Regions from separate parts of the Nocardiopsis sp. NPDC057823 genome, predicted to be linked through region 2. Evidence: riboswitches for the same ligand, from Rfam matches in the RefSeq annotation. Region 2 holds a riboswitch; the other holds the start of a gene.
What was found. A riboswitch is a leader RNA that binds a small molecule or an ion and turns the genes downstream of it on or off. The one in region 2 is predicted to bind S-adenosylmethionine.
Positions count from the first base shown of each region.

Region 1: it holds a riboswitch for S-adenosylmethionine, as region 2 does, so the genes downstream of both, ACFVNO_RS17435 (aminotransferase class V-fold PLP-dependent enzyme) here and thrC (threonine synthase) in region 2, are expected to answer to the same signal.

Region 1 is NZ_JBHVLR010000010.1:17,722-33,079, reverse strand. Features, by position in the region: gene ACFVNO_RS17505 (molecular chaperone DnaJ) at 1-546, opposite strand, end outside; gene ACFVNO_RS17500 (NUDIX domain-containing protein) at 543-1,334, opposite strand; gene ACFVNO_RS17495 (acetyl-CoA hydrolase/transferase C-terminal domain-containing protein) at 1,471-2,622, shown strand; gene ruvC (crossover junction endodeoxyribonuclease RuvC) at 2,760-3,314, shown strand; gene ruvA (Holliday junction branch migration protein RuvA) at 3,347-3,964, shown strand; gene ruvB (Holliday junction branch migration DNA helicase RuvB) at 3,976-5,130, shown strand; gene yajC (preprotein translocase subunit YajC) at 5,430-5,801, shown strand; gene ACFVNO_RS17470 (adenine phosphoribosyltransferase) at 6,014-6,568, shown strand; gene ACFVNO_RS17465 (bifunctional (p)ppGpp synthetase/guanosine-3',5'-bis(diphosphate) 3'-pyrophosphohydrolase) at 7,031-9,208, shown strand; gene ACFVNO_RS17460 (TetR/AcrR family transcriptional regulator) at 9,240-9,818, opposite strand; gene ACFVNO_RS17455 (nitroreductase family deazaflavin-dependent oxidoreductase) at 9,897-10,364, opposite strand; gene ACFVNO_RS17450 (acyl-CoA dehydrogenase family protein) at 10,432-11,619, opposite strand; gene ACFVNO_RS17445 (CoA transferase) at 11,616-12,830, opposite strand; gene ACFVNO_RS17440 (DUF3870 domain-containing protein) at 12,842-13,198, opposite strand; SAM riboswitch class IV at 13,437-13,551, shown strand; gene ACFVNO_RS17435 (aminotransferase class V-fold PLP-dependent enzyme) at 13,608-14,942, shown strand; gene ACFVNO_RS17430 (SAM-dependent methyltransferase) at 15,257-15,358, shown strand, end outside.
Region 2 is NZ_JBHVLR010000001.1:188,106-203,463, forward strand. Features, by position in the region: gene ACFVNO_RS00935 (trehalose-6-phosphate synthase) at 44-1,480, opposite strand; SAM riboswitch class I at 1,826-1,967, shown strand; gene thrC (threonine synthase) at 1,981-3,240, shown strand; gene ACFVNO_RS00945 (ubiquitin-like small modifier protein 1) at 3,314-3,592, shown strand; gene ACFVNO_RS00950 (GNAT family N-acetyltransferase) at 3,774-4,256, shown strand; gene ACFVNO_RS00955 (PadR family transcriptional regulator) at 4,387-4,989, shown strand; gene ACFVNO_RS00960 (ATP-binding cassette domain-containing protein) at 5,095-6,060, shown strand; gene ACFVNO_RS00965 (ABC transporter permease) at 6,057-6,872, shown strand; gene groL (chaperonin GroEL) at 7,177-8,805, shown strand; gene ACFVNO_RS00975 (response regulator transcription factor) at 8,925-9,548, opposite strand; gene ACFVNO_RS00980 (sensor histidine kinase) at 9,545-10,729, opposite strand; gene ACFVNO_RS00985 (heme-binding protein) at 10,898-11,458, shown strand; gene ACFVNO_RS00990 (ABC transporter ATP-binding protein) at 11,535-13,253, opposite strand; gene ACFVNO_RS00995 (ABC transporter ATP-binding protein) at 13,301-15,019, opposite strand; gene ACFVNO_RS01000 (NUDIX domain-containing protein) at 15,083-15,358, opposite strand, start outside.

The DNA of each region.
Region 1 (15,358 bases), on a different contig from region 2:
CAGCACGTTGGCCCTGCGCTCGACCCCGGTCGCGGCGTCGCGGTGGCGGATCGACTCCAGCAGCCGGGGGAAGAACGCCCGCGCCTCCTCCGGCCCGCGCTCGCGGATCCGCTCCAGGGCGGTGGCCTCGGCCTCCATGAGGTCGTTGTCGCGCGGGGACCGGGGCACCTTGATCACGGCGTCGCGCCAGTCGCCGTCCCGGTAGCGGACGGGGTACAGGTCGGCGACGTCGCCCGAGGCCAGGGGGGAGGACCCCACGTGGTAGCCGCGGGCGGCGGTCACCACCACGTGGTCGTCGAACCCGATCCGGCCCCGGACGGCCTCCTGGTAGCGCGTCCACATCCCGGTCAGCCGGGTGAACAGCGCGGCGTCGCCCCCGGGGGTGTCGGGGTGCAGCAGGCGGGCGAGCCGCCGGTGGGCGGACGAGGCCGCCGCGGGCACGGTGTCGTCGGCGGGCAGCGGCCCGAACAGGTCGGACGGGTCGCGGGCGGTGAGGACGGCGCGGGCGGCCTCCTCGACGGTCATCGGGACCTCCACGGGGGTCATGGGGCGCTCCTGAGCAGCGGCGGGTGCAGGGCGGCGGTGCCGCCCGCCCGGTACAGGCGGGGGCGGCGGCCCCCGCCGGAGCCGCCGCGGTCGGCGAGCTCCCCGGTGTCCCGGACGAAGCCGGGGGCGGCGAGGATCTTGCGGTGGAAGTTGGCGGCGTGCAGGGACCGGTCCCACACCGCCTCGTACACCTCGCGCAGGTCGGTGATGGTGAACACCGGCGGCAGGAACGCGGTGGCCAGGGAGGTGTACTCCAGCTTGGCGCGGGCCCGCTCGACGGCGTCGGCGATGATCCGCGCGTGGTCGAAGGCGGGCTCGTACCGCGCGGTGCCGCCGTGCCCGAGGTCGCGCCAGGGGACCCAGGCGGCCTCGGCGGTGTCGCGGCCCTGCTCGGGGTCGGGCAGGTCGGGGGCGAGCAGCATGTACGCCACCGAGAAGACCCGCATGCGGGGGTCGCGGCCGCGGGCGCCGTAGGTGCCCAGCTGCTCCAGGTGCAGGGTGGTGGGCAGGGCGGTCTTCTCGGCCAGGACGCGCAGCGCGGCGTCGGGCAGGTCGGGGTCGGCGGGCCCCCGGGGGTCGTCCTCGGCCCGGACGAAGCCGCCGGGCAGCGCCCACCGGCCCTTCTGCGGGCTGGCGCCCCGGCGGACCAGCAGCACCAGCGGCTCCCGGGCGCGGATGGTCATCGCCACGACGTCGACGGTCACCGCGACGGGGGCGTAGGCGTGCGGGTCGTAGGCGGCCAGGAACTCCCGTTCGTCCGCGTCCCGCCGCATCCCGTCGTCCACCATGGTCGGTCCAGTTCTTCTCAGAGTGAGTTTTTCTCGCTTCGAGAAGAACTTAGCACGGCCCCCGCCGCGGAGTCCACCCCCTTTTCCCGGCCGGGCCGCCCGGTCCGGTACGGTCGGTCCGGCGGAAGGGGAGAGCGTGGAGAGCCTGACGGACCTGGTGGGACCGGGCGCGACCGTCGCCCTGGGCGACGGGTTCGGCGCCCCGCGGAGCGTCACCGCCGACCTGTGCGCGGCCGCCGCGCGCGCCGGCGGCGTCCGCCTCGTCCTGGGCTGGGTCCCCGAGGCCGACCCCGGGCTCGACCCCGCCGCGTTCGCCGACGCCCGCACCGTCATGCCCGGCTGGGGCCTGCGCGATCACGTCGACCGCGGCCTCATCGCCCACCCGCCGGTGCGCATGTCCGCCGTCCCCGCCCTGCTGCACGGCCTGTGGCGTCCCGACCTGCTCGTCGCCTCGGTGGTCCCGGTGCCCGGCGGGTACGCCTTCGGCAGCGAGGCCGGCTGGCTGCGCACCGCCGTCGAGGCGGGCGCCCTGGTCGCCGGGGTGGTCTCGCCGAACCTGCCCCGCGCCGACGCCGGGCCGCCGCTGCCCGCCGACCGCGTCGTCGTCATCGGGGAGAGCGACCGCACCGCCGGGACCCTGCGCCCCTCGCCCACCGGCCCCGACCAGGCCGCCATCGCCCGCCACCTGGCGCCCCTCATCCCCGCCGGCGCCCGCCTCCAGCTCGGCTTCGGCCCCGTGCCCGCCGCCCTGGCCGCCGAGCTGCGGGTCCCCGTGCGCATCGACTCCGGGCCGCTGCCCGAGGCCGCCGTCGACCTCGACGAGCGCGGCCTGCTGCTGGGCGACCCCGTGGGCATGTACCTCGTCGGCGGCCCGCGCCTGCACGCCTGGGCCGACGGCCGCCCCCTGCTGCACTCCGTGGAACACGTCCTGGACCCCGGCCGCCTGTCCGCCGACCCCTTCGTCGCCGTCAACACCGCGGTGGAGATCGACCACGACGGCCAGGTCAACGTCGAGGGCACCGCCCGGGGCGTGCTCGGCGGCATCGGCGGCCACTCCGACTACGCCGCGGCCGCCACCCGCTCCGTCGGCGGGCTCAGCGTCATCGCCGTCCCCACCCGCCACCGCGGCCGTTCCACCCTGGTCGAACGCCTCTCCCGGCCGGTCACCACCCCCTCCCAGGACGTGGAGGTCGTGGTCACCGAGCGCGGCGTCGCCGACCTGCGCGGCCTCTCCCGGGCCGAGCGCCGCGCCGCCCTGGCCGACCTGTGGGGGACCGGCCGCGCCTGAACGCCCCCGCCCCGTCCCCGGGCCCCGGTACGCTCGACCGGCACGGCCCCCGAGACACGCCGGGCCGGGCGCGGGACTCCTGTCGTCCCGCGGCATTAGCATGGTGCGAACGAACGTTCGAGAAAGGTGTGGGGCGCGTGCGCGTGCTGGGAATCGACCCGGGGCTCACCCGGTGCGGCGTCGGCGCCGTCGAGGGCGCCATCGGCCGCCCCCTGAGCCTCATCGGCGCCGACGCCATCCGCACCTCCCCCGACGAGGACCTGCCCCAGCGCCTGCTGGGCGTCGAGCGCGGCATCGAGCGCTGGCTCGACGAGGTCCGCCCCGACGCCGTCGCCGTCGAGCGGGTCTTCGCCCAGCACAACCTCAGCACCGTCATGGGCACCGCCCAGGCCAGCGGCATCGCCCTGGTCTGCGCCGCCCGCCGCGGCCTGCCCGTCGCCCTGCACACCCCCAGCGAGGCCAAGGCCGCCATCACCGGCAGCGGCCGCGCGGACAAGGCGCAGGTCGGCACCATGGTCGCGCGTATCCTCGGACTCGACGGCCCGCCCCGCCCCGCCGACGCGGCCGACGCGGTCGCCCTGGCCATCTGCCACATCTGGCGCGGCGGCGCCCAGGCCCGGGTGGCCCAGGCACAGCAGGACTTCGCCCGCAAGGTCGAACTGGCCCGCCGCGCCCGCGGCGCCCGCCCCTAGGGAAGGAGAAGGGCACCCGGTGCCCCCATGACATGATCGCGTTCCTCACCGGCCGGGTGGCCGCACGCGGCGCCGGCAGCGCCGTCATCGACGTCGGCGGGGTCGGCATGTCCGTGCAGTGCACCCCGAGCGCCCTGTCCCGCCTGCACGTGGGGGAGACCGGCACCGTCGCCACCAGCCTCGTCGTGCGCGAGGACTCCCTCACCCTCTTCGGATTCGCCGACGACGACGAGAAGCACCTGTTCGAGCAGCTCCAGACCGCCTCCGGGGTCGGCCCCCGGCTGGCCCTGGCCATGCTCTCGGTGCACAGCCCCGACTCCCTGCGCCACGCCGTGGCCACCGAGGACACCAACGCCCTGACCCGGGTCCCGGGCATCGGCAAGAAGGGCGCCCAGCGCATCGTCCTGGAGCTGCGCGGGAAGATCGACCCGCCCGTCTTCACCGACGGCACCCTGCCGCCGGTCCCGGACGGCGCCGGGGCCGGGCCCAACGGCGCCTGGCGCACCCAGGTGGTCTCCGGCCTGGTCAACCTGGGCTGGTCCGCCAAGGACGCCGAGGCCGCGGCCGCCGCCGTCGCGCCCCAGGCCGAGGAGACCGCCGACGTCGCCGTCCTGCTGCGCAGCGCCCTGCGCACCCTCAGCCGCGCCTAGGAGGGCCCACCGTGTACGACGACCACGACCGACCGACGGGACCGGCGGACCGGGACCTCCCCGGGCCGTACGCCCGGGAGGCCGTCTCCTCCGAGGCCGGAGCCGACGAGCGCCGGCTGGAGGGCGCCCTGCGGCCGCGCGCGCTCGACGAGTTCGTCGGCCAGGAACGGGTGCGCGAACAGCTCTCCCTGGTCCTGGACAGCGCCCGCAAGCGCAACCGCGCCCCCGACCACATCCTCATGTCCGGCGGCCCGGGCCTGGGCAAGACCACCCTGGCCATGATCATCGCCGCCGAGCTGGGCTCCCCCCTGCGCATCACCTCCGGCCCCGCCATCGAGCGCTCCGGCGACCTGGCCGCGGTGCTGTCCACCCTCCAGGAGGGCGAGGTGCTGTTCCTGGACGAGATCCACCGGATGGCCCGCCCCGCCGAGGAGATGCTCTACGTCGCCATGGAGGACTTCCGGGTCGACGTGGTCGTGGGCAAGGGACCCGGCGCCACCGCCATCCCCCTGGAGATCGCCCCCTTCACCCTGGTCGGCGCCACCACCCGGGCCGGGATGCTGCCCGCCCCGCTGCGCGACCGGTTCGGGTTCACCGCCCACATGGACTTCTACTCGGCCGAGGAGCTGGAGCGCATCCTGCACCGCTCGGCCGGGCTGCTCGGCGTCCCGCTGGCCGAGGACGCCGCCCGCGAGATCGCCGGGCGCTCGCGCGGCACGCCCCGCATCGCCAACCGGCTGCTGCGCCGGGTCCGCGACTACGCCGAGGTGCGCGGCGACGGGATCATGTCCCTGGACACCGCCCGCGCCACCCTGGAGCTGTACGAGGTGGACGCCCTGGGCCTGGACCGCCTCGACCGCGCCATCCTCGACGTGCTGCTCCGCCGCTTCCGCGGCGGCCCGGTGGGCCTGTCCACCCTGGCCGTGTCGGTGGGGGAGGAGGCCGAGACCGTGGAGGTGGTCGCCGAGCCGTTCCTGGTCCGCTCCGGGTTCCTGGCCCGCACCCCGCGCGGCCGGGTCGCCACTCCGCTCGCCTGGGCCCACCTGGGGCTCACACCCCCGCCGGACGCCGCCTTCGGCGCGGCCGCCGCGGCCCAGGGCGGCGGCACCACGGGTTCCGGCGGTGCCAACGGAACCAACGGCAACGGGTCCTCGGGCACCCCCTGAACCGCCCCGGCGCGGGTCGCGGCCGCCTCCGGAGGCGGGGTGCGACCGTTAACACTCCGATCCGCGCCGGTTGGGGAACGGTGACCGGCGACACGTAAGCTGTGACGGACCGACGGAGATACGGGGTGACACCCCGGTCCGGAGAGTGCGTTCCGGCACCGAAGGAACGCATCGGCCGCCCGGAACGTTGTAGCCACCGGGTGCCGTGCGGGCCGAACACGTCCGACCGGCACGAACAGGGTGGCCGCCGCGTCGACCGCGCCGCCGGCCACAGACGAAGACTTCAGGAAGGACGCCCCGTGCAGGGCCTTTACCAACTCGCCGACGGAGCCGCGCCCGCGGGCGGAGGAATCCTCTCCTCGCTCCCCATGATCGCCCTCATCCTCCTGGTGTTCTGGCTGCTCATCTGGCGGCCCAACCAGAAGCGGCGCCAGCAGGAGGCGCAGATGCAGAGCGCCCTCGTCCCCGGGGTCGAGGTCATGACCAAGGCGGGTATCTACGGCACCGTCGTCGAGGTCCAGGACAACGACGTGATCCTCGAGATCTCGCCGGGCACCCGGATCCGCATGCTCAAGCCGGGCATCGGTGAGATCCTCACCCCGCAGGCCGACGACACGCCGGTCGAGGACCGCCCCGACTTCGGCGACGACGACCCCAAGCCCAACAACTGACGGCCGCCGCACGCGCCCCGTGGCGATACCGCCCCGGGGTCGGCGGCCCGGCGCGCCGACGCGCGGATCCTCCGGTACCGGCCCCCACCGGGGCCGGTACCGCCGTGTGCGGCCGCCCCAGCGGCCGCCCCCGCAGGAGCGCCGGCACCGCACGGCACGGACGTGCCGCAACGACAGCCACCCCGGAACACCAGTAAGGTCCACACCGCACCATGGCCCACGACGACACCCCCGCGGACACCGCCGCCGCCCCGGACCTGCTCCTGGGCCGCATCCGCGACATCCCGGACTTCCCCAAGCCCGGCATCCTGTTCAAGGACATCACGCCGCTGCTCAACGACCCCGCGGCGCTGGCCGCCACCGTCGCCGGCCTCGCCGAGCCCTTCCGGGACGCCGGCGTGGACCACGTGGTCGGTCTGGAGGCCCGCGGATTCATCTTCGGCGCCCCGGTGGCCCTGGCGCTCGGCGCCGGGTTCGTCCCCGCGCGCAAAGCCGGGAAACTGCCCGCGGCCGTGATCGAGCAGCCCTATGATCTGGAGTACGGGACCGCGACCGTGGAGATCCACGCCGACGCGGTCACCGAGGGCTCCCGGGTGCTCATCGTCGACGACGTGCTGGCCACCGGGGGCACCGGGCGGGCCGCGGTGGACCTGGTCCGCAAGGCGGGTGGTACGGTCGTGGGATTCTCCGTCCTGATGGAGCTCACGGCTCTCGGGGGGCGCGAGAGGCTGTCCGACGTGGAGCCGCACGCCCTCCTCTCGGTCTGAGAGACCCGCCCGCACCCGCCGACCCGACGTCCGGCGTACCGGGATCCGGCGTACCGGAGGCCCCCTGAGCCCGCGGCCGCCGACCGCGTCGCCGCGCGTCAGCGCCGGTGGGAGGCGGGCGGGGGACACTAGACTGGACGGGGAGCGGCACCGCGGCCGTGATCGGCGACCGGACCTGAAGATACGCACGTGCACCGGAGAAGCCGGGCGACGCCGACCGCCCGTACGATCCGGGCGGAACCGCGGGAGGTAGGCATGCCAGGCGAAGTGGTCCCGACCGGGGAGGTAACCGGGAACGGGACGCGACAGGACGCCGCCCGCCCCGGGACCGACGGGAACGCCCCCACGACCGACGACCGCCAGGAGGGCGCCGCCACGGCGGCGCCCTCCACCGCATCCACGCCCTCCACCGTGCGGGTCCGCAGGAGACTCGCCCGACTCGGCGCCCAGCGGGGAGTGACGATGAACCCGGTGCTGGAACCACTGATCAAGACCGTGCGCGCCACCCACCCCAAGGTGGACGTGCGGCTCATCGAGCGCGCCTACGAAGTGGCCGCCCACCACCACCGGGACCAGAAACGCAAGAGCGGCGACCCCTACATCACCCACCCGCTCGCCGTCGCCACCATCCTCGCCGAACTCGGCATGCAGGAGGCCACCCTGGCCGCCGCCCTGCTGCACGACACCGTCGAGGACACCGGGTACACGCTCGGCGAGCTGCGCGCGGACTTCGGCGACGAGATCGCCGAGCTGGTCGACGGCGTCACCAAGCTCGACAAGGTCAAGTACGGCGAGGCCACCCAGGCCGAGACCGTCCGCAAGATGGTCGTGGCCATGGCCCGCGACATCCGCGTGCTGGTCATCAAGCTCTGCGACCGGCTGCACAACATGCGCACCCTGCGCTACCTGCCCTCGGTCGCCAAACGAGAGAAGAAGGCCCGCGAGACCCTGGAGATCTTCGCCCCCCTCGCCCACCGCCTGGGCATGAACACCATCAAGTGGGAGCTGGAGGACCTGGCGTTCGCCACCCTCTACCCCAAGCGGTTCGACGAGATCGCCCGCCTGGTGTCCGAGCGCGCCCCCCGCCGCGACGTGTACCTCCAGGAGGTCATCGAGGCGGTCTCCGGCGACCTGCGCGAGTCCAAGATCAAGGCCACCGTCAAGGGGCGGCCCAAGCACTACTACTCGATCTACCAGAAGATGATCGCCCGCAACGTCGGCTTCGACGAGATCTACGACCTCATCGCCGTGCGGGTGCTGGTGGACAGCGTCCGCGACTGCTACGCGGCCCTGGGGACCATCCACGCCAGGTGGAACCCCGTGCCCGGGCGGTTCAAGGACTACATCGCCATGCCCAAGTTCAACATGTACCAGTCGCTGCACACGACGGTCATCGGACCCTCGGGCAACCCGGTGGAGCTGCAGATCCGCACCCGCGCCATGCACCGGCGCGCCGAGTACGGCATCGCCGCCCACTGGAAGTACAAGGAGGACCGCAACAGCGGCGGGACCGCGGCCACGCCCAAGGGCGGCTCCGACATGGCGTGGCTGCGCCAGCTCATCGACTGGCAGCAGGAGACCAAGGACCCCGGCGAGTTCCTGGAGTCGCTGCGCTTCGACCTGTCGGTGCAGGAGGTGTTCGTCTTCACCCCGCAGGGCGACGTCATCTCGCTGCCGCAGGGCGCCACCGCGGTCGACTTCGCCTACGCCGTGCACACCGAGGTCGGCCACCGCACGGTGGGCGCCCGGGTCAACGGCCGCCTGGTGTCGCTGGAGACCGAGCTGCACAACGGCGAGACCGTCGAGATCATCACCTCCAAGGACCCCGACGCCGGGCCGAACCGCGACTGGCTCGACTTCGTCAAGAGCGCCCGCGCCCGCAACAAGATCCGGCACTGGTTCACCAAGGAGCGCCGCGAGGCCGCGATCGAGCAGGGCAAGGAGGAGATCGCGAAGGTCATGCGCAAGCAGGAGCTCCCGGTCAAGCGCCTGTTCAGCGGGGAGTCCATCGTCGCCCTGGCCGACGAGCTGCGCTATCCCGACGTGGACGCCCTGTACGCGGCGGTGGGGGAGCGGCAGGTCAGCGCCCAGAACGTGGTCGCCAAGCTGGTCGACTCCATGGGCCTGGCCGACGACCACCCCGAGGACATCGCCGAGCCGGCGCTGCCCGCCAAGGCGCCCCGCCAGCGCCAGCCCGGCAACCCGGGCGTGGTCGTGGAGGGCGACGCCGATGTGTGGGCGCGCCTGTCCAAGTGCTGCACGCCGGTGCCCGGGGACGACATCGTCGGCTTCGTGACCCGCGGCAACGGGGTGTCGGTGCACCGCGCCGACTGCGTGAACATCGCGACCCTGGACCCCGAGCGCAAGGTGCGGGTGGACTGGTCGCCGACGGAGGACTCGCTGTTCCTGGTGGCCCTCCAGGTGGAGGCGCTGGACCGGGCCCGGCTGCTGTCGGACATCACCCGGGTGCTCTCGGACCAGCACGTCAACATCCTGTCGGCGACGGTGCAGACCAGCCGGGACCGGGTCGCCCAGAGCCGGTTCACGTTCGAGATGGCCGACCCCGCCCACCTGGGCAGCGTGCTGCGCGCGGTGCGCAACGTGGACGGCGTCTACGACGTGTACCGCGTCCGCAACTGACCGCCCGGGCGGGCGCCGCGGGCGTCCGCCCTCACCCGTCGGCGCGCCGCCCGTGGACGGTCATGCCGCTCGTCAGGGTCAGGGCCCAGGGCTCGTCGACCCCGTCCAGGTCCAGGGCGGTGATCAGGTGGCACATCAGGCCCATGGCCATGAAGTACCGGACCTGCTCCCGGGTGCCGCCGGACAGCTCGTGCACCAGGGTGACCGTCGAGGCGTACCCGCGCCGCATGCACTCCCGGACCTCGGGGACGTCGGCCGCGCTCTGGGCGTGCACCTGGAGCATGAGCAGGTCGCGGTCGGCGATCAGCTCCGCGTAGGAGTCGCCCATCGCGGCCAGGACCTGGGCCGCGGGGGCGCCGGGCGCCTTCTCCGCGCCCTCGCGCAGGGCCTGTTCGATGAGCCCGAAGCAGCGGTCCAGCGTGGCCGTGAACAGTCCCAGCTTGCTGCCGAACAGCCGGAAGACGTAGGCCTGCGAGATCCCGGCCGCGTCGGCGATCTCCGTCACCGGGGTGGCGTGGTAGCCGCTCCGGGCGAAGACGGGCACCGCGTGCCGCAGGATCGCCGCCCTGCGCGCCTCGGCCGTGGAACGGCCCGCTTCGGTAACGCTCATGTAAGTGAGTACACACTCATGAACGTCCGGTGTCAATCCGAACGGCGGCCCCGGCCCGCGAGGGGCCGGGGCCGCACCTCAGATGCGGATCGTCGTGGACCGCACGATCTGGAACACCGGGTGCCGGTGCGCCTCCGCCTCGAAGGCCTCGGCCGGCGCGTCCGGCGGGGCCTCGAAGTACGGTGCCACCACCAGTGCGCGGGGGTGGTCCACGTACTCGCGCAGCACCGGGGCCGCCTCCGCGGCGTCCAGTTCGCGCACGCTGACCAGCTCGATCCAGCCGCCCTTGCGCAGCGTCGCGAACCCGTCCGCGCGGATGTTGCGCACCCAGTCGACCTCCCCGTAGGGGGCGACCAGGAACCGGCCCTCGTTGTTGTCCACGAGGTTGATCGGGACGGTGCGCAGGAAGCCCGTCCTGCGCCCCCGCGTCGTGAGCAGGTACGTGTCGGGCGGGCACACCCCGTACTTGACGAAGCCGCCGAGCGCCGCGTTGAGCACCCGTCGGCCGCGCGTCATCTCGAACCGCTTCGCCGGTTCGTCCACCATCTGGCTACTCCCTCGATCGCTTGCCCCCCATTGTGGTGGTTGCCCGGGGGGAACGGCAGGCCGGAGGTCACCGGAAGGCCGAGATGCCGGTCACCGCCTGTCCGATGCTCAGCGCGTGGATCTCCTCGGTGCCCTCGTAGGTGGCCACCGTCTCCAGGTTCACCATGTGCCGCATCACCGGGTACTCCAGCGTGATCCCGTTGGCCCCGTGCACCGACCGGGCCGCCGCGGCCACCCGCTGGGCCGCGGCGACGTTGGCGAACTTGCCGAAGCTGACGTGGTTGTGGTGGGCCAGCCCCCGGTCCTTGAGCCGCCCGATCTGGAGGGCGGTCAGATCGGCGTGGCCGACGTCCACGACCATGTCGGCGAGCTTGCGCTGCGTCAGCTGGAAGCCGGCGATCGGCCTGCCGAACTGCTCGCGGGTGCCCGCGTACTCCAGCGCCGCCTCGTAGCAGGCGCGGGCCGCGCCCGCCGCGCCCCACACGATCCCGTAGCGGGCCTCGTTGAGGCAGGACAGCGGGGAGCCCAGCCCGCGCGAGCCCGGCAGGACCGCGTCGGCGGGCAGCCGGACCCCCTCCAGCACCAGCTCGGAGGTGATGGAGGCGCGCAGCGACAGCTTCCTGTGGACGACGTTGGCGGTGAACCCGGGGGTGTCGGTGGGCACCGCGAACCCGCGGATGCCCTCGTCGGTGGCGGCCCACACCACGGCGACGTCGGCGACGGACCCGTTGGTGATCCACATCTTGGTGCCGTCGAGCACCCAGTCGGAGCCGTCCCGGCGGGCGCGCGTGCGCATCGAGCCCGGGTCGGAGCCGGAGTCGGGCTCGGTCAGGCCGAAGCAGCCGATGGCCTCGCCCGCGGCCATGCGGGGCAGCCAGTGCTCCTTCTGCTCCTCGGAGCCGTACTTGTGGATCGCGGCCATGGCGAGGGAGCCCTGCACGGACACGAAGCTGCGCAGCCCCGAGTCCACCGCCTCCAGCTCGCGGCAGGCCACGCCGTAGGCGACGGCGCTGGAGCCGCCGCAGCCGTACCCCTCCAGGTGCATGCCGAGCACGCCCAGGTCGCCGAACGCCTTGGCCAGGCCGCGCGGGTCGGGCAGGGTGCCGGCCTCGAACCAGTCCGCCACGTGGGGCAGCAGCTCGCGGGCGGCGAACGCCCGGACCGCGTCGCGCACGTCGCGCTCGGTGTCGTCCAGTCCGGCGTCCACGGCCAGGAAGTCGCGGGGGTCCGGGGCGGGTGCCTTGCGGTCGCTCATGGGTTTCCTTTCGGGTGCTGTTGGACGGCGCCGCGTTCGACCATCGCGTCGATCAGGTCCGCGGCCAGGCCCAGTTCGGTGAGGATCTCCCGGGAGTGCTGCCCCAGCAGGGGCGGCGCGGTCAGCGGGGGAGGCGTGTTCTCCAGCCGGAACCCGGCGCGGACCTGCTCCAGGAGGCCGGCGGTGGGGTGGTCGACGGTGCGCAGCACGTCGTCGCCGCGGGCGTCGGCGGTGCGCAGCGCGTCCAGCACCCCGCGGACCCGGCCCACGGGCACGCCCGCCGCCAGCAGGCGCTCGGCCCAGTGGTCGGCGGACCGGGAGCGCAGGGTCGCGCTGATCTCCCCGACCAGCTCCCCGCGGTGCTCCACCCGGCCCGGGTTGGTGGCGTAACGGGGGTCCGCGGCCAGGTCGGGCCGCTCCAGCGCCTCGCACATGCGCAGGTAGAGCGCGTCGTTGCCGGCGGCGATGACGAGGTCGGCGTCGGCGGTGGGGAACGCCTGGTAGGGGACGATCGTGGTGTGCGCGTTGCCGACCCGGGCGGGCTCGGCCCCGGTCACCAGCGCCTGCTGGGTGAGGTTGACCAGGCCGGACAGGGTGGAGTTGATCAGGGACGCGCTGACCTCCTCGCCCCGGCCGGTGGCGCGGGCCCGCATCAGGGCGCCCAGGATGCCCACCGCGGCGTTGAGCCCGGTGAGCACGTCGGTGAGGGCCACCCCGACCTTGCTGGCCGGGCCCTCGGCGGGGCCCGTGGTCCCCATCAGGCCGCTCTCGGCCTGCACCACGATGTCGAACCCGGGGCGGCCCGCGGGCTCGTGCTCGGGCCCGAACCCGCTCACCGAGCAGTACACGACCGCCGGGTTGCGGGCGCTGACGTCGGCGTAGCCCAGGCCCAGGCGGTCGATGACGCCGGGGCGGAAGTTCTGCACCACCACGTCGGCGCCCGCGCACAGCTCCTGGACGGCGGCCCGCCCGTCGGGGTCCTTCAGGTCGACGGCCAGGCTGCGCTTGTTGCGGTTCACCGACAGGAAGTAGGCGGCCTCCCCGCCCGCCCAGGGCGGGCCCCAGGCGCGGGTGTCGTCGCCCCGGCCGGGCTGCTCCACCTTGATCACCTCGGCCCCCATGTCGGCCAGGAGCATGGTGGCGTAGGGGCCGGCCAGGACCCGGGACAGGTCGGCGACGCGCACCCCGGTCAGGGGCAGGGGTTGAGGCACGGACAACGGGTTCACTCCTCGCCGCTCGGCAACTGGTGGTCGTCCCTGAGCTGGTAGTAGCTCTCCAGGCAGCGGCGCAGCGCGGTGGTGAGGGCGGCCCCGGACTGGCCCGCGTAGCGGGTCTGCACCCGGCGCACCAGTTCGGCGATGTCCTCGGTGACCGACTCGCCCTCGACCAGGGCCCGGAAGAAGTCCTTGGCCAGGTCGGTCAGGAGCGTGGTGTCGGCGGCGACGATCCGGCCGTCGGCGGTGTCCACCGCCAGGACGACGCCCAGGCGCTGGTACTGCGAATGGCTGGCCACGGAGTCGGGCAGGCGGGCGTAGCCGGAGATCAGGACGACCCGGGGATTGCGGAAGACCTGCTGCATACGGTCGTGCACGTACGTCACCTCTTCGATCGCGGGCATGCGAAAACTCCGATGCTCTGGAGTCTCGCGCCTGGGAGGCGTCCGGGGGGAACCGGACACCCGCGACGTGAGGGCAGATGCGGACCAGTATGGCGCGCCCGTTCCCCGGCTGTCGAGCGGGGAGGCGCGAAAGGGTGTCCCGGGCCACAGCCGGATCGCCCTGTTGCGTTCCGCGAGCGCTGTGTTAACCTGCGTCGCAGGTCACGAGTACCAGCGCGAAGCCCCGGCTCGCTGGTCGGCAACCCTCCTTCCGCGGTGGGGTGCCCCGGGTGAGGACCAGGTCCCGACACGACCGTGTCGGACAAGCGCGGACCCTTGGCGCTGCCCCACCGGCACCCGTGGGTCCCACGACCCGCAGAAGAGGTGTGCCATGACCGTCGTCACTCCCATCGGCTCCGCCCGCTCCGCCCAGCCCGACCTGGGCCGGTGCACGATCGTCACCGCCGATGAGGGTGTCCCCCTGGTCTCCGGCGAGCGCGTCGAGTACGCCAACCTGGACTACGCGGCCAGCGCCCCCTGTCTGACCCCGGTCGCCGAGGCCCTGGCGGCGGCCCTGCCCTACTACGCCAGCGTGCACCGCGGCGCCGGCCACCACTCCCGGGTCAGCACCGAGGCCTACGAGCGGGCCCGCCGCTCGGTGGCCCGCTTCCTGGGGGTGCGCGCCGAGCCCGCCGACGCGGTGGTCTTCGTGCGCGGCACCACCGACGCCCTCAACCTGCTGGCCCGCGCGGTGCCGCAGGGCTGCACGGTGGTCGTGTTCGAGTCCGAGCACCACGCGAGCCTGCTGCCCTGGGAGCACCCGGCCTCCCGCGCCGGGTCGGTCGTGCGCCTGCCGCTGCCGGAGTCCCCGCGGGCGGCGGTCGACGCCGCCCGCGCCGCACTGGCCGCCGCCCCGCGGGGGCCGCGCCTGCTCTGCGTCACCGCCGCCTCCAACGTCACCGGCGAGATCTGGCCGGTCGAGGAGCTGGTGGCGGCCGCCCACGCCGAGGGCGCCCGTGTGGTGGTGGACGCCGCGCAGTACGCCCCGCACCTGCCGTTCAGCCTCTCGGCCACCGGCGCCGACTACGTGGCCCTGTCCGCCCACAAGCTCTACGCCCCGTTCGGGTCGGGCGTGCTGGCCGGGCGCGCCGACTGGCTGCGCGAGGCCGCGCCCTACCTGTCCGGCGGCGGCGCCACACGGCTGGTCACCGAGGACGACGTGGTGTGGAACGACCTGCCGGCCCGGCACGAGGCGGGCAGCCCCAACGTGCTGGGCGCGGTCGCCCTGGCCGCGGCCTGCGACACCCTCACCCCCCGCGTGCAGGAACTGCTGCACATCCACGAGACCTCGCTGGTGGAGCGGCTGCGCGCGGGACTGGCCGGGATCGACGGCGTGCACGAGCTGTCCCTGTGGGACGAGGACCACCCGCGGGTGGGCATCGTGTCGTTCGTCGTGGACGGGATCCCCGCCGACCTGCTGGCGGCGGCGCTGTCGGCCGAGTACGGCATCGGCGTCCGCGACGGCCTCTTCTGCGCCCACCCGCTGACCCGCCACCTGCTGCCCGCGGGCCACGGCCAGGCGGTCCGGGCCAGCCTGGGCGTCGGCACCACGCGGGAGCACGTGGACCGGCTCGTCGGCGCGGTCGCCGACCTGGTCGAGCACGGCCCGCGCTGGGAGTACGCGGACGCGGACGGACGCCTGGTCCCGGTGCCCGACCCCCGCTGACACCCCGCCCCGCCGGGCCCCCTGCGGCGGGGCGGCCCTCCCGCCGCCCCCGGGACGGGAGGTCTCCGATCGGGGGCGCCGCCCGCGGGCGGCGCCCCCGATGTGCCTTTCAGGACCTACGCCTCGGAATCCCTGGGGGCACAAGGCGCAACAAACGACGAAATAGGGCACATAACACACAGGGGTGTGCCGGGAATCACTTTCCCAAGGGGTAGCATCAGGCCCTGATGGCATGGCGCGGTGCCGCGGACCCGACCGGTCCTGCCGACGGCGCGCCGGCCTCCCACGAGCGGACCGGCTGGGGGAGCGTGATCGTGACGGACGTCCGAGGCAACGAGGCGGGACCGCTCAGGGGCGCCCACCGCGAGCCGGTGCGCCGACCCGCCCGCGGATCCGGCGTCGTCGACCTGCGCGGC
Region 2 (15,358 bases):
GTTCCGCCGGGGGGAGGAGCGGGCCCCGGGCCGGGGCCAGGGATCAGCCCAGGGAGCGCAGCTGGTCCTGGAACCACCGGCGCGGCGGCAGCGCCACCGCCGCCTCCGCCAGGCGCTCCCGCCGGGCCCGGCGCTCGGCCGCGGGCATCGACAGCGCCCGGTGCAGCGCCTCCGCCGTCTCCACGGTGTCGTAGGGGTTGACGGTCAGGGCGTCCCCGCCCAGCTCGTCGGCGGCCCCCGCCTCCCGCGACAGCACCAGCACCGAGTCCCGCTCCGACAGCACCGGGCCCTCCTTGGCGACCAGGTTCATGCCGTCCCGGATGGGGTTCACCAGCAGCACGTCGGCCAGCTGGAACGAGGCCAGCGAACGCGGGTAGTCGTCGTTGACCTCCAGGACCAGCGGCGTCCAGTCGGCCGTCGCGAACTCCTCGTTGATCTCCTTGGCCACCCGCAGCACCGTGTCGGTGTACTCACGGTACTCGGGCACGTCGCCGCGGCTCGGGTAGGCGAACGCCAGGTGGGTCACCCGCCCGCGCCATTCGGGGTGCGCGTGCAGCAGCTCGCGGTACGCCTCCAGGCCCCGCACGATGTTCTTGGACAGCTCGGTCCGGTCCACCCGGACGATGAGCCTGGTGTCCCCGACCAGCTCCTCCAGGGTCTCCCGGCGGACCGCCACCAGCGGATCGGCGGCGCTCTCGCGCAGCCCCTCCTCGTCGGCGCCCAGCGCGTGCACGCCCACCCCGACCACCCGGCCGCCGTACTCCACGGTCCGGTTGCGGAAGTCCACGTCCGCGCGCAGGATCTCCGCGCAGCAGCGCAGGAAGGCATCGGCCCAGCGCGGGCTGAGGAAGCCCAGCCGGTCGGCGCCGAGCATCCCCGACAGCAGCTCCCGGGCGATGTCGTCGGGCAGCATCCGGAAGTACTCCGGCGGGGCCCACGGGGTGTGCGAGAAGTGCGCGATGCGCAGATCGGGACGGCGGGCCCGCAGGATGCGCGGCACCAGCGCCAGGTGGTAGTCCTGCACCGCCACCCGGGCGTTGTCCGCGGCACCCGCCACCAGCGCCTCGGCGAAGGCGTTGTTGTAGGCGGTGTAGTCCTCCCACCGCCGCCGGAACCCCGAGCCGAAGGACGGCTTGTTCGGGGTGTCGTACATCATGTGCTGGAGGAACCACAGCGTCGAGTTCGCGACCCCGGTGTAGGCCCCCTGGAAGGTCTCCTCGGGGATGTCCAGCATGTGCACACGCATGCCGCCCAGGTCGTGGTCGCGGTCCAGACGGGCCCCCGGGGCCTCGGCTGCGGCCCGCCGGTCCCCCTCGGACAGGGCGGCGCACACCCAGATGCTGTCGATCTCGGTGGCCACCGAGATCATGCCGGAGACCAGGCCGCCGCCGCCGCGGCGGTGTTCCAGGGAGCCGTCCTCGTTGATCGAGAAGGACACCGGTCCTCGGTTGGAGGCGATGAGGATCTGTGCCTTGTCCACGTGGTCTCGTCCTCTCGGGTGCGCGGGATCCGGTCGAGCGCAGGATACGGAAACGGCCCCCGTGGCCGGTGCCGACCCGGTGCGGAAGGGACGGAGGGCGGAGGGCGCACCCTAGGTCTCGCCGGTCGGCGTACGCCCCAAACCCGCCCCAGGTCACGGGCGCACGATGTCACGCGGTGGAAACAGGGCACACGCGCGCGGCCGCCCCCGACCTGTGCCGTCTCACCATGTGAGTCGGTTCGTGTTACCCGGATCACGCCCCGTGGAAAACCGGCCGACACGTCCGTTACAGTGACCTTGCCGGTTCCGGGAGGAGCCGGCGGCCACACCACGACAACTTCATATTGCTCATCCAGAGGGGTGGAGGGACCGGCCCTGCGAAGCCCCGGCAACCATCTCGGCGTACATCGCTCGCGGACACGCGAGGCGGCCGGGACAGGTGCCAACTCCGGCCTGGGGACAAGGTGTCCGCCAGGGAAGATGAGGGGAGACGCCTCGCCATGGCGATTGCCGCCACCGAACCCACCTCCGTCCGCGCCTTCGGCCCCGCCGCCGCGCTGTCCTGTCGCGAATGCGGTGAGCGCTACGACCTCACCCCCCGGTTCGCCTGCGAGTTCTGCTTCGGCCCGCTGGAAGTGGCCTACGACTTCGGCGCCGTCACCCGGGCCGACATCGAGAGCGGCCCCGCCAACATCTGGCGCTACCGGCACCTGCTCCCGGTCCCGGAGAACGTGGCCGAGCTGCCCAACATGAACCCCGGCCTCACCCCCCTGGTCAAGGCCGACCGCCTCGCCGCCGAACTGGGCCTGGCCTCCCTGCACATCAAGGACGACTCCGGCAACCCCACCCACTCCTTCAAGGACCGGGTGGTGGCCATCGCCGTCGAGGCGGCCCGCAACTTCGGCTTCACCACGCTCTCCTGCTCCTCTACCGGCAACCTGGCGGGCGCCGTCGGCGCCGCGGCGGCCCGCGCGGGGTTCCAGTCCTGCGTGTTCATCCCCGCCGGGCTGGAGGAGGCCAAGGTCGTCATGGCCGCGGTCTACGGCGGCCAGGTCGTGGCCATCGACGGCAACTACGACGACGTCAACCGGTTCTGCTCCGAGCTCATCGGGGACCCGGCGGGCGAGGGCTGGGGCTTCGTCAACGTCAACCTGCGCCCCTACTACGGCGAGGGCTCCAAGACGCTGGCCTACGAGATCGCCGAGCAGCTCGGCTGGCGGCTGCCCGAGCAGATCGTCATCCCGATCGCCTCCGGCTCCCAGCTCACCAAGATCGACAAGGGCTTCCAGGAGCTGATCAAGCTGGGGCTGGTCGAGGACCGGCCGTACAAGGTCTTCGGCGCGCAGGCCACCGGCTGCTCCCCGGTGGCGCAGGCGTGGGACAAGGGCCTGGACGTCATCCAGCCGGTCAAGCCCGACACCATCGCCAAGTCGCTGGCCATCGGCAACCCGGCGGACGGCCCCTACGTGCTCGACATCGCCCGCCGCACCGGCGGCTCGGTGGAGCACGTGGGGGACGACGAGGTCGTCGAGGCGATCTCGCTGCTGGCCCGGACCGAGGGGATCTTCGCCGAGACCGCGGGCGGCGTCACCACCGGCGTGCTGCGCAAGCTGGTCCGCGAGGGGCGGCTCGACCCCGGGGCCGAGACCGTCGTCCTCAACACCGGTGACGGGCTCAAGACCCTGAACGCCGTGAGCGCCGGGGTGACGGCCACCATCAAGCCGTCCCTGAAGGCGTTCGCCGAGGCCGGACTGGCCTGACCCCGCTCCCCGGGGCGGCGCCACGCCCCGGGGCCCACTCCCTCCACGACCACCACCACGGAAGAAGGACGCCATGAGCGCCAGCGTTCGCGTGCCCACCATCCTGCGCACCTACACCGACGACGCCGCGGAGGTCACCGCGCAGGGCGGTACCCTCGCCGAGATCCTCGACGACCTGGAGGCCAACCACCCGGGCATCCGGGCGCGCATCCTCGACGAGAACGGGAAGGTGCGGCGCTTCGTGAACGTGTACGTCGGCGACGAGGACGTGCGCTTCGCCCAGGGGCTGCAGACCGAGGTCGCCGAGGGTGCGCAGGTCTCGATCATCCCGGCGGTCGCGGGCGGCTGCTGACGGCCCCCGTACCGCACGACCCCCCGAACCCCGCCGGCCCACGAGGCCGGCGGCTCCCCGGCCCCGCGTCCACCGGACGCGGGGCCGCCCTCGTTCCCGCGCCGCCGCGGCCGCCCCGGGCCCACCGCGGGGGGCGGTAAAGCCTTTGTCCGGGCGCGGAGCGGCTGAGTACGGTTCCGGTATGGGTATCGAGATCAGGGATTTCCGGGACGGCGACCGCGAAGCGGTGCTGGAGCTGTCGCTGCGGGCCTGGGAGCCGGTGCACGCGTCGCTGCGGCGGGTGCTGGGCGGGCGCATCTACGACCGGATGATCCCGGATTGGCGGGAGAGCCAGCGGACGGAGGTCGGCGGCGCGCTCGACGACGCGGACACCACCGTGCGGGTGGCCGTCCGGGACGGCGCGGTCGCCGGGTTCTACGCCGTGGTGATCCGGCCCAAGGACGACACCGGCGAGGTCACTCTGCTGGCCGTGCACCCCGGCCACCAGCGGGCCGGGGTGGGGGAGGCGCTCACCCGGCACGCGGTGGACTGGATCCGCGGCCAGGGCATGGGCATGGCCGTCGTCGAGACCGGCGGGGACGAGGGGCACGCCCCGGCCCGGCGCACCTACGAGAAGGCGGGCCTGACCGAGCTGCCGGTCTCCCGCTACTTCCAGGCCCTGTGACGGCTGCGGCCGGGCCGGGTGCCGCGCGCCCGACACCCGGCCCCCGGCGGCGGCCGAGGGCGCGCGGACACGGGCCGTAACCTGGAGTCCCACCGGGGGCGGTCCCCGGGGAGCTCCGGATGAGGCGGCGATGTCGGCGACGCGGTTGTTGGTGCTGGGTGTGGTGCGCATCTCGGGGCGCGCCCACGGGTATCGGGTCGGCCGCGAGCTGATGGACTGGGGCGCCTCGGAGTGGGCCAACGTCAAGTGGGGGTCCATCTACCACGCGCTGCGCAAGCTCACCGCGGAGGGCAGGCTGCGGGAGGTGGAGGCCGAGGGCGACGATGTGGTGGAGCGCGTCTCCTACGAGATCACCGGGGAGGGCGAGGCCGAGTTCCACCGGCTGCTGCGCAAGGCGCTCTCCCACGCCGGCGACGACCACGCGCTGCTGTGCGCCGGGGTCACCCTGATGACGGCGCTGCCGCGGGCCGAGGTGGTCGAACTGCTCCGGAGCCGGATCGCCGACCTGGAGAAGAGCAGCGCCCAGGCGCTGGAGATCGCCCGGCTGAGCACCGAGGAGTGGGACAAGCCCGAGCACGTGCGCCCGCTCTTCACCCTGTGGGAGCTGACCGTGGGGGCGGCCGTCGAGTGGACCCGAAGGCTCATCCGCGAACTGGAGGAGGGGCGCTACACCATGGCCGACGACGGACCGCAGGCCTTCGGCCTGCCGCCCGCGGGGGCCCCGCGCGGGTAGGCGCGCGGAGCGGAGCCGGTGCCCGCACGCCCTCGTATTAAAACTTGAATATGAAGCGGAGGTGGGGCAGACTCTCCATATTCAACTTTGAATAAGGAGTCGCGGATGATCCGTACCCGGGATCTCACCAAGCACTTCCGCGTCGGCAGGGAGACCGTCGAGGCGGTCCGGGGCATCGACATCGACGTCGCCGCAGGCGAACTCGTCGCCCTGCTCGGTCCCAACGGCGCGGGCAAGTCCACCACCCTGCGCATGCTCACCACCCTGCTCGAACCCACCTCCGGCACCGCAGTGGTCGCCGGGCGCGACGTGCGCGCCGAGCCGGCCGAGGTGCGGCGCCGCATCGGGTTTGTCGGCCAGGGCCACGGCGCGGGCGAGGACCAGCGCGCCGGGGAGGAGCTCTACACCCAGGGCCTGCTCTACGGGCTGGACCGGGCGACGGCCGGGGCGCGCACCGCCGAGCTGCTCGACATGCTCGAACTGTCGGGGGCCGCGGACCGGGAGGTCACCAAGCTGTCCGGCGGGCAGCGGCGCCGCCTCGACATCGCGATGGGGCTCATCCACCGGCCGCCGCTGCTGTTCCTCGACGAGCCGTCCACCGGCCTGGACCCGCACAGCCGCGCCAACCTGTGGGACCACATCGCCCGCCTGCGGGCGGAGTTCGGCACCACCATCGTCCTGACCACCCACTACCTCGACGAGGCAGACGAGGCGGCCGAGCGGGTCCTGGTCATCGACCACGGGCGGGTCATCGCCGACGGCACCGCCGACGAGCTCAAGGGCGGGGTCTCCGGCGACCTCGTCACCTTCACCGTCGCCGACGCGGAGGCCGCGGCCGCCGGCGCCGCGATCGCGGAGAAGCTGCCCACCGCCCGGGAGGTCGAGGTCGTCCCCGGCCGCGAGGCCGGGGTGCGGCTGCGGATCGAGCGCGGCGACGCCGTCCTGCCCGAGCTGCTGCGCTCCCTGGACGGCTCCGGGATCGCCCTGACCACCGTGCGGGTGCAGCGCCCCACCCTCGACGACGTCTTCCTGACCCTCACCGGCCGCAGCCTGCGGGAGGAGAACCCGTGACCACCGAGACCACGACAGCCGACACCGCCGCCGACACGTACGGCACCGCCGCCGCGCGGCCCTCGTCCCTGGCCAGGGACACCTGGCTGATGTTCGTCCGCCAGTTCCGCCCGCTGCTGCACCGGCCGGCCTTCCTGCTGTTCGGCATGCTCCAGCCGGTCCTGTACCTGGTGCTGTTCGCGCCGCTGCTCACCGGGCTGGCCGGGGCCCAGGGGGAGAACCCCTGGCAGTGGTTCGTGCCGGGGCTGCTGGTCATGCTCGCCCTGTTCACCGCGGGCTTCGCCGGGTTCGGGCTGCTGCCGGAGATCTCCTCGGGGGCGCACGAGCGCCTGATGGCGACCCCGGCCTCCCGGGTGGCCCTGCTGCTGGGGCGGGTGCTGCGCGACGTGGCCGTCATGGCGCTGCAGATGGCGCTCATCGTCGTCCTGGTCGTGCCGTTCGGGTTCCGCCTCCCGGTGGCCGGCTTCGCCGCCGGCCTGCTGCTGCTCATCGTGCTGGGCGTCGGCCTGTCGTCGCTGTCGTACCTGGTCGCCCTCAAGGTCCGGCAGACCTACGTGTTCGCGCCCATCGTGCAGACCGCCGTGATGCCGCTGATGCTGCTGTCGGGCGTGCTGCTGCCGATGGACCTGGCGCCGGACTGGCTGTACGCGCTGTCCCGGGCCAACCCCGTCGCCTACGTGGTGGACGCGGAGCGGGCGCTGTTCGCGGGCGAGTGGAACGCGGCCGTGGGCATCGGCTGGGCGGTGGCCCTGGCGACCACCCTGCTGGTCCTGGGACTGGGGTCGCGGGCGATGCGCCGGATCTCCGCCTGACCCCCGCCCGCGCTCGGCCGGTCTCGTCTGCCGCGAGCGGAAAAACCCGTCACATGGGGGGTTTGCGCAGGTGAACGCGTGTCGAAGAGGTGGTGGAATCGTGACCGCATCGTTTGCACTCTCCCATGCCGAGTGCTAAAAAGGGATCTGGTTAGCACTCGCCCCGACTGAGTGCTAAACCGGATCGAGGCTGCGAGACCGCGGCCGCCGGCAACAGGGTCGCCGGCGGATCCGCGGTCGTCCGTCGCGGGCGCACGCCTCGTCCCACCGCGTATCAGCCCGGTCACGGGAGGACAAGAACTCAATGGCAGCCAAACTGATCGCGTTCGACGAGGAGGCCCGTCGCGGCCTCGAGCGCGGCATGAACCAGCTTGCGGACGCCGTCAAGGTGACGCTCGGCCCCAAGGGCCGCAACGTCGTCCTGGAGAAGAAGTGGGGCGCCCCCACCATCACCAACGATGGTGTCTCCATCGCCAAGGAGATCGAGCTCGAGGACCCGTGGGAGAAGATCGGGGCCGAGCTGGTCAAGGAGGTCGCCAAGAAGACCGACGACGTCGCGGGTGACGGCACCACCACCGCCACCGTCCTGGCCCAGGCGCTCGTGCGCGAGGGCCTGCGCAACGTCGCCGCCGGCGCCAACCCGATCAGCCTCAAGCGGGGCATCGAGGCCGCCGTCTCCCGCATCAGCGAGGAGCTGGGCAACCTCTCCAAGGAGATCGAGACCAAGGAGCAGATCGCCTCCACCGCCTCCATCTCCGCCGGCGACACCCAGATCGGCGAGACCATCGCCGAGGCGATGGACAAGGTCGGCAAGGAAGGCGTCATCACCGTCGAGGAGGGGCAGACCTTCGGGCTCGAGCTGGAGCTCGCCGAGGGCATGCGCTTCGACAAGGGCTACATCTCGCCCTACTTCGCCACCGACCTGGAGCGCATGGAGACGGTCCTGGAGGACCCGTACATCCTCATCGCGAACCAGAAGATCTCCAACAACAACGAGTTCCTCCCCATCGTGGAGAAGGTGCTCCAGGCCGGCCGTCCGCTGGTCGTCATCGCGGAGGACGTCGAGCAGGGCGCGCTGCAGACCCTGGTCGTCAACAAGATCCGCGGCACCTTCAAGTCCGTCGCCGTCAAGGCCCCGGGCTTCGGTGACCGCCGCAAGGCCCAGCTCGGCGACATCGCCGTGCTGACCGGCGGCCAGGTCATCACCGAGGAGGTCGGCCTCAAGCTGGAGAACACCGAGCTCGACATGCTCGGCCGCGCCCGCAAGATCGTCGTCACCAAGGACGAGACCACCATCGTCGACGGTGCCGGCGACGCCACCGCCATCGCCGGTCGCGTCAACGAGATCCGCAACGAGATCGAGCGCACCGACTCCGACTACGACCGCGAGAAGCTCCAGGAGCGCCTCGCCCGCCTGGCCGGCGGCGTCGCGGTCATCAAGGCCGGTGCCGCCACCGAGGTGGAGCTCAAGGAGCGCAAGCACCGCATCGAGGACGCCGTCCGCAACGCCAAGGCCGCGGTCGAGGAGGGCATCCTCCCCGGCGGTGGTGTGGCGCTGCTGCAGGCCAGCGTCCCGGCGTTCGAGAAGCTGGAGCTGGAGGGCGACGAGGCCATCGGTGCCGACATCGTCCGCCGCGCCATCGCCGAGCCGCTGAAGCAGATCGCCGTGAACGCCGGCCTCGAGGGCGGCGTCGTGGCGGACAAGGTCCGCAACCTGGAGCCCGGGTTCGGCCTCAACGCCGCCACCGGTGAGTACACCGACCTGTTCAAGGACGGCGTCATCGACCCGACCAAGGTCACCCGTTCCGCTCTGCAGAACGCGGCCTCCATCGCCGGTCTGTTCCTGACCACCGAGGCCGTCATCGCCGAGAAGCCGGAGAAGGCGGCCCCCGCGGCCGACCCGACCGGTGGCATGGGCGGCATGGACTTCTAGTCCCCAGGAGTTCGGGGTCGGGATACGCGACCTCAACCCGCGACGACCGGGCGGCCCCCTCGGGGCCGCCCGGTTCCGCTTTCCGGGCACCCGTTCCCGAACAGCCGGTCCCGAGGGCGTCAGTCCCAGGAGATGAGCGAGAGGTCGACCGCCGCGCGCACCGCCGCGGTGCGGGTCTCCACGCCGAGCTTGGCGTAGATGCGCTGCAGGTGGGTCTTGACCGTCGCCTCGGTGACGAACAGGGTCCGGGCGATCTCCCGGTTGCCCGCCCCCTTCGCCAGCAGGCGGAGGATCTCCAGCTCGCGCGGGGTCACCGCGGGCCGCGGGTCGCGCACCCGCCGCACCAGCCGGGCCGCCACGTGCGGCGACAGCACCGTCTCCCCGCGGGCCGCCGCCCGCACCGCCTCGAAGAGCCGCTCCGGCGGGCTGTCCTTGAGCAGGTACCCGGAGGCGCCCGCGTCCAGCGCCCGCATGATGTCCCCGTCGTTCTCGTAGGTGGTGAGCACCAGCACCCGCGGAGGGGCGGGCAGCGCCAGCACCCGCTCGGTCACGGCCACGCCGTCCAGGCCGCCCTCCAGGCGCAGGTCCATCAGCACCACGTCGGGCGAGCGCAGCCCGATCAGGCGCACCGCGTCGGTCCCGTCGGCGGCCTCGCCGACGATCTCGATGTCCTCCTCGCCCTCGAACAGGGCGGACAGCCCCGCCCGCACGATCGGGTGGTCGTCCACCAGGAACAGTTTCACGCGTCCTCCCGTACGGGGATCGAGACCGACAGCCCGGTGCCCTCGCCGGGCGCGCTCTCCACGGTCACCTCGCCGCCCAGCCCGGCCACCCGGGCGCGCACCGCCTCCAGGCCGAACCCGCGCCCGCCGCCCGGCCCCGGGGCGCCGGGGTCGAACCCGCGCCCGTCGTCGCGCACGTCCAGGGTGACCCGGTCGCCGATCCGGGCCAGGGACACCGCCGCCCGGTCCGCCCCCGAATGCTCGCGCACGTTGGCCAGAGCCCCCTGGGCGACCCGCAGCAGCGCGGCCTCCACCTCGCCCGGCAGGCCGTCCAGCTCGCCGTCGCAGGTCAGGGCGGCCTCGATCCCGGTCTCCTCGGACAGCGACCGGCACAGGTCCGCCAGCGCCCGGCGCAGCGTGCCCCGGCTCAGCGGGGCGGGCGCGCCGCCCTGCACGAAGGCCCGCGCCTCCGCCAGGTTCTCGTGCACCCCCTCGGCGGCCCGGCGCACCAGGTTGCGGGACCGCTCCGGGTCCGACTCCCACGACAGGTCGGCGGCGCGCAGCAGCATCCCGGTGCTGGACAGGCCCTGGGCCACGGTGTCGTGGATCTCCCGCGCCAGCCGCTCCCGCTCCTCCAGCACCCCGGTGCGGCGGTGGGACTCGGCCAGCGCGTCCCGGGTGCGCAGCAGGTCGGCGATGACCCGCTTGCGGCGGTCGCCCTCCCGGCGCAGCTCCACCACGGTGCCGACCACCATCGCCGCCAGCGCGGGCGGCACCACGAACGCCATCGGGTCGCCGAACCCGGTCAGCACGCCCCAGGCCGCCGCGGTGGCGGCGGTCAGCACCGCGGCGACCGCGACCACCGCCGCCACCGGCAGCAGCCGCAGCGCGACGAACAGCAGGGGGATTCCGGCGAACCCGAACGACGGGGCGGCCCACACCAGCGCGACCCAGCACACGATCACCCCGGCCAGCCAGCCGAAGAGCACCGGCCGGGGAGCCCGGTTCCACAGCAGCACGCCCGCGGAGTACAGCAGGCCGACCACGGCGGCCAGCTCCAGGGCGGCCACGGTCCCCTCGTCGAGTTCGTGCCGGATGAGCAGCCGCACGGCGGACGCGGCCAGCAGTACCAGGAAGCCGACGTGCATCACCGCGTTGAGCAGCGGTCCGCCCAGGCCGTCGTCGCGCGTTCGTGTCCCCATATCCCTCCCATGGTGCCCCCGCGCGCCCCGGCCGCCGTCATCCGATCGGATGACACGGCGCGTCGTCCCTTCGCATCCGCCGGTTCGTCCGGGAGCCCGACGCCGGGACGGGCCTTCCCGGCGAGAGTGGAGGACGTCGGAACGGACATCCACGAACGGAGTCGCACCATGAAGCGCAACCACCTCATCTCCACCATCGCCGGCGCCGGGCTGGGCCTGGCCGTGGTCGGCGGCGTCGCCGCCACCACCCTGCTGCCCGCCGACACCCCGGGCGGGCCGAGCACCGCCGCCGCGGCGGTCGCCCCGCAGGCCGTCGCCCAGCGCGACGTCCTGAGCGCCGACGCCCTGGTCGCCGCCGCAGAGGCGGGCCTGGCCGAGGCCCAGGACCAGGGCCAGCAGGTCACCATCGCGATCGTCGACCGCTCGGGCGCCACCCGCCTGGTCCTCAAGACCGACAACGCCGGCCCGCAGACCCAGGAGTCGGCGGAGCAGAAGGCCTACACCTCCGCGGCCATGGGGCAGCCCACCGGCGCCCTGGCCGAGAACGCCACCGGGGACGGGCCCACCATCGCGGACCTGCCGGGCACCCTCTTCCTCGCGGGCGGCGTCCCGGTCCTGTCGGGCGAGACCCCGATCGCGGGCATCGGCGTGGGCGGCGCGCCCTCCGGCGACATCGACGAGGAGATCGCCCAGGCCGCCCTGGAGGCCCTGGAGAACTTCGAGGAGTAGCCCGCCCCGCACCGGACCGGCCGGGCGCACCACAGGGAGCGGCCCGGCCGCCGCCGTTCCCGGGACCCGGGCCGGGTCAGGAGTCGCCGTGCCAGGCGTGCCAGAGGGCGGAGTAGGAGCCCCCGGCGGCGAGCAGTTCGTCGTGGGAGCCCAGCTCGGAGATGCGGCCGTCCTCGACCACCGCGACGCGGTCGGCGTCGTGGGCGGTGTGGAGGCGGTGGGCGATCGCGACCACCGTGCGCCCCGCGAGCACGCCCGCCAGGGAACGCTCCAGGTGGCGGGCCGAGCCCGGGTCCATCAGCGAGGTCGCCTCGTCCAGCACCAGCACCTCCGGGTCGGCGAGCACCACACGGGCCAGGGCCAGCTGCTGCACGTGGGCCGGGTCCAGGGCCAGGTGCCCCGAGCCGACCCTGGTGTCCAGGCCGTCGGGCAGGGAGCGCACCCAGTCGTCGGCGTCCACCGCGGCCAGCGCCCGCCACAGGGCGTCGTGGTCGACCTCGTCGCGGTCCAGGGCCAGCGCCAGGTTCTCGGCGACGGTCCCGCGGAACACGTGGCTCTCCTGGCTGAGCAGGATCGCCTTCTCCCGGCGGTCCTGCGGGGCGAGCCCCGTCAGGTCCTCGCCGCCCACCCGGACGGCACCGGAGGCGGGCGTGTGGATGCCCGCGATGAGCTTGCCCAGCGTGGACTTGCCCGCCCCGCTGGGGCCCACCACGGCCAGCCGCTCGCCCGGGGCCAGGGACAGGTCGACCCCGTGCAGGACCTCGGTGCCGGTGTAGCCGAAGCGCAGCCCGGAGATCTCCACGGTGCCCGGCGTCCCCGGGGCGTCGGACGGGGGCCTGTCGGCGGAGTCCTCGACCAGCTCCACGCCGATCAGGCGGCGCAGGCTCGTGAACCCCATCATCAGGCTGTCCACCTGGTCGATGAGCAGGTCCACCGGCCGCACCACCTGCACGGTCAGGAACACCGCCGTGGCGATCTGCCCGACCGTCAGCTCCCCCTGGGCGTGCAGGTACGCCGCGGTCAGGAACGTCACCGCGGTCGGCAGCAGGTAGGAGAACTCCAGGGTCGGGTACCACACGGTGCGCAGCCACAGCGTGTACCGCTCGGCCAGGTAGGCGCGACCGATCCGCTCGTCGGTGCGCCGCCGCTGGCGGTCCTGGCGGCCCAGCGCCTCCAGGGTGTGCGCCCCCTCGACGGTGTCGGTCACCCCCTGGGTGAGCTCGGAGTAGGTGTCCAGCTCGCGCAGGTAGCCGCCCGGAGCGCGGCGGGCGTACCAGCGGGTGGACAGCCAGACGATCGCCGCCGACGGAAGCCACGCGAGCAGCAGCACGGGGTGCAGCACGGTGAGCGCGCCGAAGATGACCACCACCGTCACCCCGCTCACCACCATCACCGGGATCGAGTGGCGCACCGTGTGGCTGAGGTGGCCGACGTCGCGGCCGGTGCGCGCCATCAGGTCGCCGCTGCCCGCGCGCTCCACGGTGCCCAGCGGCAGGCGCAGCACGGCCCGCACGAAGCCCTCGCGCAGCTCGGCCAGGACCGCCTCGCCGAACCGGATGGACAGCGCCACCGATACCAGGGTGAGCACGGCGTGGCAGACCAGGGCGCCGACCACGATGACCGCCATCGTGTCGATCCGCTCCGGGGCCGCCGACGCGCGCACCGCGTCGATGATCCGGCCCAGCATCCACGGCGGGGCCAGCGCCGCCAGCGCCGCCAGCCCGTACAGGCCGACCACCGCTGCCAGGACGCCGCCGTGGCTGCGCAGCAGGCCGGACAGCCGGTTCCACACCATCGGGGACGGGGCGACCGGCAGCAGGCCCCGGCGTTCGTCGGTCGGGATCACGGCTGTTCCTCCAGCACGGTGCGCAGAACGGTGGCGGCGTAACCGGGCTCGGACGCCAGAAGGTCGTGGTGGGAGCCCTCGGCGACCACCCGGCCGTCGCGGACGAACCGTACGTGGTCGGTGCGGTCCAGCAGCAGCGGGCTGGTGGTGACCAGCACCGTGGTGCGGCCCGAGCGCTCGGCCGCCAGCCGGGCGCCGATGGCGGCCTCGGAGTGGGCGTCCACGGCGGAGGCGGGCTCCACCAGCACCAGGACGTCGGGGTCGTGGGCCAGCGCCCGGGCCAGCCGCAGCCGCTGCTGCTGGCCGCCGGAGTACTCGCGGCCGCGCTCGGTGAGCAGCGCGTCCCATCCGTCCGGGGACTGGCGGACCACGTCCTCGGCGGCGGCGACCCGCACCACCTCGGCCAGCCGCTCCTCGGACAGGCCGCCGTCGGGCGAAAGCTCGTCGCGCAGCGGCCCGGAGAACAGGTGGGCGTCGTTGGCGGCGACCAGGACGCGGCGGCGCACCTCGCGCAGCGGCAGGTCGGACAGCGGGACCGAGCGGCCGGTGGCCTCCTCCACCAGGTGCCCGCCCTCGGCGTAGCGGCCCAGCCGGGCGGAGATCGCGGTGGCGTCCGCGGTGTCCGCGCACACCACGGCGGTGAGCAGCCCGGCCGGGACGCGTACCCCGCTGACCGGGTCGTGCAGGCCGCAGGGGCCGGTCGGCGCCTCGGCGGGCGACTCCGGGTCGGGGTGGTCGTGGGCCAGGGACAGCACCCGGGCCACCCGACCGGCGGCGACCCGCGCGGAGATGTACAGGGTCACGCTCTGCATCAGGTGGCGGACGGCCACCGCCAGGTTGGTGGTGAACCCGTAGAACGCCACCAGCTGTCCGACGGTGATCTCCCCGTTCAGGGCCAGGCGTGCGCCGTACCAGACGATCCCGACCAGCAGCAGTCCCGGGTACAGCTCGCGCAGGGCCTGGAGGGCGGCGTCCATCCAGCCCACCCGCACCCCGGCGGCCCGCACCTCCTGGGACTCCTCCCGGTAGCGCTCGCCGACGGTGCGCTCGCCGCCCACACCGCGCAGCACGCGCAGCCCCGCGACCAGGTCGGAGGCCCGGGTGGTGAGCTCCGCCTTGCGGGTGCGCTGGTGTTCCTGGCGCCGGGCCAGGGGGCGCAGCACCGGGGCGATGCCGAGCATGATGAGCGGGACCGCGACCAGCACGATGAGCCCGAAGGTCAGGTGGGAGGTGAGCATGAGGACGGCCACGACCACCATGGACACGAGGGAGGCGACGAGCATCGCCGACCGCTCCCAGAAGTCGCCGATCTGCTCGATGTCCTCGGTGCCCACCGCGATGACCTCGCCGGAGGGCAGCCGCCGCGTCAGGGTGGGGCCCAGGTCGGCCGCCCGCGAGCAGATGACCTGCACGGTGCGGTAGGCGGAGGCGTACCAGTTGAAGCATTCGGCCCGGTGCCCCAGCGGGATGAACACGGTGCAGGCGACGATGACGGCGGCCAGGACCCCGGCCCAGTACAGCACCGACCGGGTGTCCAGCCCGGAGTCCAGTGCCGCGCCGATGACGGCGGACAGCAGGACGGAACCGGCGCTGTACGCGCTCGCGAGGACCCCCGCCCACAGCAGTGGCCGCCACTCCTTCCGCGCCATCCACAGGAGGAAGCGGTCGGCGGAGCGGTGGTCGGGATCGCCCGGAGGCTGGGGAAGGTCGCGCACACACGGACTGTAATCACGAGCCCGGCGCCGGGGCCACTCATTTTTCGGCGGCGAACGCGCTGCTCAGCGCACCGCCCCGGCGGCGTGCAGCCGCTCGATCAGGCGCTGGGTCGCGGGTGCGCAGCGGCCCCGGTCGGCGTGGCCGACCCAGGCGATCTCGGAGACCTCGGCGCTGGGGCGCGGCTCGCCCTCGTGGTCGGCGGCGTAGCAGGCCATCCGCACACGGGTGCCGGGCGCCTGGTCGTGGGCGACCTCGTCGACGACGGTGACGAGGCGGAAGGTGCCGGGGACGAGGGTGACGCCGACCTCCTCGCGGGCCTCGCGGGCCACGGCCTGCTC